One region of the Pectobacterium araliae genome, then DNA from elsewhere that is predicted to be linked to it. Evidence: predicted binding sites of a transcription regulator. Region 1 holds the regulator's gene; the other holds the start of a gene.
What was found. Region 1 encodes ArgR, which controls arginine synthesis, uptake and breakdown. Its sites were predicted from a motif close to ANTGAATAAAAATACANT; they were not measured.

Region 1 (3,387 bases):
GACTTTCACCGCCAAGTCGCCCCTTGACCACTACAGTCAACGGACAGCGCCCGTCAAGGCGCTACGCGCCATGCCCGGCGCACAAAAAGAAAAGCCGGAGATCGGCATCTCCGGCTTTTTACTCTGCGTATTATTAACGCCCAATAATACGCTAATTAGTTCTTGATGAACGTCTCACCTAACTCAATATCCTGCTTCAGCGTATCCAACATGCTGTTAAGTGCGTTTTGCTCAAACGCACTTAATACGCCAATGTCTTTACGCTCAGCGACGCCATCTTTGCCTAACAGAATCGGCTGCGCGAAGAAACGAGCATGTTTGCCATCACTCTCAACGTACGCACATTCCACCACACCGTTTTCACCTTGCAGCGCACGAACCAGAGACAAACCAAAACGCGCAGCAGCCTGACCCATGGACAACGTAGCCGATCCGCCACCTGCTTTGGCTTCAACAACCTCAGTGCCTGCATTCTGGATACGCTTGGTCAGATCGGCCACTTCCTGCTCGCTGAAGCTAATACCAGGAACCTGAGACAGCAGAGGCAGAATCGTCACACCAGAGTGTCCGCCGATAACTGGCACGTTAATATCCTGCGGCTGTTTGCCCTTCAGCTCAGCAACGAACGTGTTGGAACGGATGATATCCAGCGTTGTGACACCGAACAGTCTGTTTTTGTCGTACACGCCAGCTTTTTTCAGCACTTCGGCTGCAATAGCAACGGTCGTATTCACCGGGTTGGTAATAATGCCGATACAGGCTTTCGGGCAAGTAACCGCAATTTGTTCAACCAGATTACGCACAATACCCGCGTTGACGTTGAACAGATCGGAACGATCCATGCCAGGTTTACGTGCCACACCGGCAGAAATCAGCACGATATCTGCGCCAACAAGCGCGGGTTTAGCATCTTCACCGCTATAGCCTTTGATCTTCACTGCTGTAGGAATATGGCTCAGATCGACGGCAACACCCGGCGTGACCGGAGCGATATCGTAAAGGGATAGTTCTGAACCTGAAGGAAGCTGGGTTTTGAGGAGGAGTGCGAGCGCCTGACCGATACCACCTGCTGCTCCGAGAACTGCAACTTTCATCCTAAACTCCTTATTATCATAAAATAAAAAAGTGCCGTGAATTCATTTGGTTATAAACAGAATATAAAAATAGAGATAAAATCAGTCTACTTATCTTTCAACAAATGAACGAGAGACAAAAAATTTGCTATGTCTCTAATAATAAATCAAAAAAGACCGTTCGTTTGAATGGTAAGTAAAATTAATAAGCTATTGAGCTATAACGTGGTGTTAATTCACGTGCGTTTAACCAGTGGGCTACATTACACCGATCAATGGTGTCCAAACAACATCATTCTGATAACATTTGATTTACTTTTATGTGACGCGGGACGCATTTTTCGGACTGCCCGGAGGCTGAATTTTTTTGAAAACAGCGATTAGCGCATATCTGAGGAAACAGACTGGAATTATACGCGATTTAATTGCATAAAAATTCACACAACTGCATAATAGGAGGATTAACCATAACAATTAATCCGGTGCAGAATGCGAAATTCGACAAAACAAGAAGACCTCGTTAAAGCGTTCAAAGCGCTGTTAAAGGAAGAGAAGTTCAGTTCACAAAGTGAAATTGTTCAGGCATTGCAAGACGAAGGTTTTGAAAACATCAACCAATCCAAAGTCTCGCGCATGCTAACGAAATTTGGCGCAGTGCGCACACGCAATGCCAAAATGGAGATGGTATATTGCCTTCCTGCAGAACTCGGTGTCCCTACCACGTCCAGCCCGCTAAAGAATCTGGTGTTGGACGTAGACTACAACGACGCTGTCATTGTGATCCATACCAGCCCGGGTGCCGCGCAGCTCATCGCACGCCTGCTCGACTCATTAGGAAAATCTGAAGGTATTCTGGGCACCATCGCGGGTGATGACACCATCTTCACTACGCCAGCCAGAGGATTCAGCGTCAAACAGCTTTACGAAGCGATTCTGGTGTTATTCGAACAAGAACTGTAATTCGCTCGTCTGCTGCCGCTTTTTACTACGTGTAGACCTGCTACACGTAGTGATTATCGCCCGAACGCTCACACCGCGGGCAATTCAGCCAGTGGCCAGCGTGGCCGAACAGATACGCCAAGCGTCTGGCTCGCACCATGAACCAGACGCACGCTGCCCGCATAGGCAATCATCGCACCGTTATCTGTGCAAAACTCGGGACGCGCATAAAACACTTCACCACCGCGTTTCGCCATCACCTCGCCTAGACGCTGGCGTAATGAACGGTTGGCACTTACGCCCCCCGCCATAACCAGCCGCTTAAAACCGGTATCATCCAACGCACGACGACATTTGATGGCCAGCGTATCCACGACAGCATCCTCAAACGCACGTGCAATATCAGCACGCGTCTGCTCATCATCACCATTGCTACGAATTGTATTAGCAGCAAACGTTTTTAGGCCAGAGAAGCTGAAATCCAACCCCGGCCGATCGGTCATCGGGCGCGGAAACGTAAAGCGATGAGGATCGCCCGCCTGTGCCATTTTCGACAGCATCGGCCCCCCCGGATAGTCCAATCCCAGTAATTTGGCGGTTTTATCAAACGCTTCACCCGCTGCATCGTCAACCGATTCACCCAGCAAACGGTATTCACCAATCCCCGTCACGCTGATGAGCTGCGTATGACCGCCAGACACTAACAACGCAACAAAGGGAAATGCAGGTGGGTTATCTTCCAACATCGGGGCCAGCAAATGCCCTTCCATGTGATGCACAGGAATCGCCGGTACGCCCCAAGCGAAGGCCAGAGCACGGCCGACAGTCGCGCCCACCAATAATGCGCCAACTAAGCCAGGCCCAGCGGTATAAGCCACGCCATCAATATCACCGGCCTGCAACCCAGCTTCACGCAGCGCCGCCTGAATTAACGGAACCGTTTTACGCACGTGGTCACGTGAGGCTAGCTCAGGCACGACGCCACCGTAGTCAGCGTGCAATTTGATCTGGCTGTATAATTGATTGGCGAGCAAACCCGTTGCCGTGTCATAAATGGCCACACCCGTTTCATCACAGGATGTTTCGATACCCAATACGCGCATTACTGTTCCTACCTTGACGACGATACAAGCACGCGTTAAATGCTGCTTGCTTCAAACTGTGGGTAGTCTACCATAAGCGGCCTGATTTCTGCGCTGGCCTTGGTTGCGCGTTTTATGATCACCGCGATGCTTTACAAAGGCGTCACGTTTGCAGTAGAATTCCGCACCATTTTGAAAAGGCTGGCACAAGGCCAGCGGCAAACCGAATTTATTAAGGTGAGAGGCACATGCCGGTAATTAAAGTACGTGAAAACGAGCCGTTCGACGTAGCT
Region 2 (3,387 bases), 480 kb from region 1:
GATGATATCGCTCGATTCGTACACACGGCCGCCCTGTAAAATACCGCGATTAAGAATATGCATCGCCGCCGTACCTTTCTTGCAATCCAGCAGCTCAGCCTGTGCTTTCGTGATATTAACCGCCTGATAATGTGTCAGGTAGTGTGAAATCGCATAGCCCTTGCTGAGCACATACTGCTGAATAGAGCCTTCAATGATCTTCTGACTCATTTCCGGGAAGTCTGCGGCAGGCATTTTCGATATCTCAATCTGTACTTTGCGGTTATCGACATAACGTAAGCGGCTGAATTCCCAGATGAACGAATTTTCGCCGATAGCAAATATCTGCTGCTCCTCTCGGCTTGGCAGCCGTTTATGTAGACTAAGCAGGCGAGATGAAATCTGAGTAAATTTCTTTTCGGTAATCGAGTTATAAACCAATGGATTACTGCGAACGTTCTGATTAATAAAGTTACCAGATCCTTGCACCATATGGATCGCGCCGATACTGGCAAGCTTTTCCAGCGCCTGACGAATAGTGAAGCGTGACACGCCGTATTCTTCCGCCAATTGACGTTCTGGTGGCAGCTTTTCCGGCAGCGGATCGGTGTGCTGATAGATTTTGCTCAGTAAATCCTGCGCGATGAAATCTTTCTTTTTCATGGCTGTCTCAAATAGCCCTGCCAGCGTGGCTGGCTGGGTCGTTTGCATCGAATCAGTGGTGGCAGAAGTGATGAATAACCTGCGAAATCAGTTCCCGCGTCGGTTTGATAAACGCGGTATCGATATATTCGTCCGGCTGGTGTGCCTGCTCGATCGAGCCTGGCCCTAAGACCAGCGTCGGACACAGCGTCTGAATAAACGGTGCTTCGGTACAGTAATTCACGATTTCCGTTTTCGTCCCCAGCAGATTCTCCACGACGGATACCAAACGGTGATCCGGTGGGCACTCATAGCCGGGAATCGGTGGATGCAGCTCGCTGATGGTCAAGCGTCCCGGCCAACGCTGGCTGACGGGCGCAAGCGCTTCTGACAGCAGCCCGTCCAGATCGTTAAGCGTAATACCCGGCAACGGGCGAATATCCATATGCAGTTCACAGCAGCCGCAGATGCGGTTAGCGGCATCGCCGCCGTGAATGTGGCCGAGATTCATTGTGGGATAAGGAATGTGGAAAATGGGGTTGTGATAGCGTTCCTGTAGCGTGTTACGCAGCACCAGCAAGTGGGAAATCGCTTCGTGCATCAGCTCAATCGCGTTCACGCCGCGCGACGGATCGCTGGAGTGGCCGGATTGTCCCTGAATGCGGATCGCGTTGGACATATGGCCTTTGTGGGCACGCACCGGTTGCAGTGAAGTCGGTTCACCGATAATGGCGCAGTCTGGGCGAATCTGCGTCGATTCGGAGAAATATTTGGCACCGGCCATGGTCGTCTCTTCATCCGCCGTTGCCAGCACGTAGAACGGTTTCGTGAGTTTGGTCGGATCGATATCGCGTAAGGCATCCAGAATAAAGGCAAAGAATCCTTTCATATCCGCTGTACCCAGACCGTACAGCTTGTTGTCGTGTTCAGTCAGCGTGAAGGGATCGCGCGTCCAACGGCCATCGTCGAACGGGACGGTGTCGGTATGCCCTGCCAACAATAAGCCACCTTTTCCTTCACCAATCCGCGCCAGCATATTAAATTTATTGAGGGTGCCAGGAACGGGTTGGACTTCCACATGGAAGCCGAGATCGCCGAACCAGCCTGCCAGCAGGTTGATTAAGGTATGATTACTTTGATCGAGCGCGCTGTCGGTGGCGCTGATGGACGGTGTGGCGATCAATGCCCGATATAGCTCAATAAAAGGGGGTAAATTCATCTTCACTGTTGACAGCCTCTGGTTAGGATAGTATCAATATTCATGCATTTATTTTGAATAAAAATACAATAATGCTCAGCGAAAGGAAACCCAAAGGTGCGGCGATGACGATTTGTCACTTTCACTGAGTTTCGCGGGTGAACAGCGTACCGACGCTGGTGAACCCTATTACCTGTTCCATAGATAAATAAGAAGGTATACGGATCCCATGCTGAATACGCTGATTGTTGGTGCAAGTGGTTATACTGGCGCTGAGCTTGCGCTCTACCTGAACCGTCACCCACAGATGAACATAACCGCTTTGATGGTTTCTGCGCAAAGTGTCGATGCAGGAAAATTGATTTCTGATTTACATCCGCAGCTCAAAGGCATCATCGATATTCCGGTAAAACCGCTGGCCGATGTTGAAGACGCGGCAAAAGGTGTGGATGTCGTTTTTTTGGCGACCGACCATAAAGTCAGCCACGATTTGGCTCCGGTTTTTCTGGCTGCTGGCTGCACTGTCTTTGATTTATCCGGCGCGTTTCGCGTGCAGGATATTGATATCTATACCCGTTATTATGGGTTTGAACACCAGCATGCGGACTGGCTGGTTCAGGCGGTATACGGTTTGGCTGAATGGAATGCTGAGAGCGTGAAGCAAGCACAACTGATTGCTGTACCTGGCTGCTACCCGACAGTCGCACAACTGTCACTCAAGCCGCTGCTGGATGCTCAACTGCTGAATTCGGCACAGTGGCCAGTAATTAATGCCGTGAGCGGCGTGAGCGGGGCGGGGCGCAAAGCATCGCTGACCAGCAGCTTCTGTGAAGTCAGCCTGCAACCGTATGGCATTTTCAACCACCGCCATGGTGTTGAAATTTCAACGCATCTCGGTACGCCGGTGATCTTCACGCCGCATCTCGGTAATTTTGCGCGTGGAATACTGGCGACCATCACCTGTCGTCTGCAACCTGGCGTCACCCAGCAGGATATCGCGGAAGCTTACCACACGGCCTATCACGATAAGCCACTGGTGCGCCTGTATGATAAGGGTGTCCCGGCGCTGAAATCCGTTGTCGGCCTGCCGTTCTGCGATATCGGTTTCTCCGTTGACGGTGAGCACCTCATCGTGGTGGCAACCGAAGATAACCTGCTGAAAGGCGCGGCGGCGCAGGCGGTGCAATGCATGAACATTCGTTTTGGTTTCCCTGAAACCCAATCATTAATTTAATCACTACTGGTCCCGACATTTCGAGGCGCGAAGCATAATGAATCCGTTAATTATCAAGTTAGGTGGCGTTTTACTGGATAGCGAAGAAGCGCTGGAACGTCTGTTCACTGCGCTGGTGGCTTACCGTCAGGAGCATCAGCGCCCGCTGGTGATTGTGCACGGCGGCGGCTGTCTGGTGGATGACCTGATGAAGAAACTGTCGCTGCCTGTCGTGAAGAAAAACGGCCTGCGCGTCACGCCTGCCGATCAGATCGACATCATCACCGGTGCGTTGGCGGGTTCTGCCAACAAGACGCTACTGTCATGGGCGAAAAAGCATGATATCAACGCAGTC

Region 2: argC (N-acetyl-gamma-glutamyl-phosphate reductase) is a predicted target of ArgR. The motif match lies at 1,893-1,910, and genes of this name have one in related genera.

The regions. Positions count from the first base shown of each region.
Region 1 covers NZ_AP028908.1:3,791,097-3,794,483, forward strand. Annotated here, with positions in the region: gene mdh (malate dehydrogenase) at 156-1,094, opposite strand; gene argR (transcriptional regulator ArgR) at 1,563-2,033, shown strand; gene tsaD (tRNA (adenosine(37)-N6)-threonylcarbamoyltransferase complex transferase subunit TsaD) at 2,102-3,115, opposite strand; gene rpsU (30S ribosomal protein S21) at 3,343-3,387, shown strand, end outside.
Region 2 covers NZ_AP028908.1:4,271,418-4,274,804, reverse strand. Annotated here, with positions in the region: gene AACH44_RS19415 (GntR family transcriptional regulator) at 1-642, opposite strand, end outside; gene argE (acetylornithine deacetylase) at 695-1,846, opposite strand; gene argC (N-acetyl-gamma-glutamyl-phosphate reductase) at 2,049-3,053, shown strand; gene argB (acetylglutamate kinase) at 3,091-3,387, shown strand, end outside.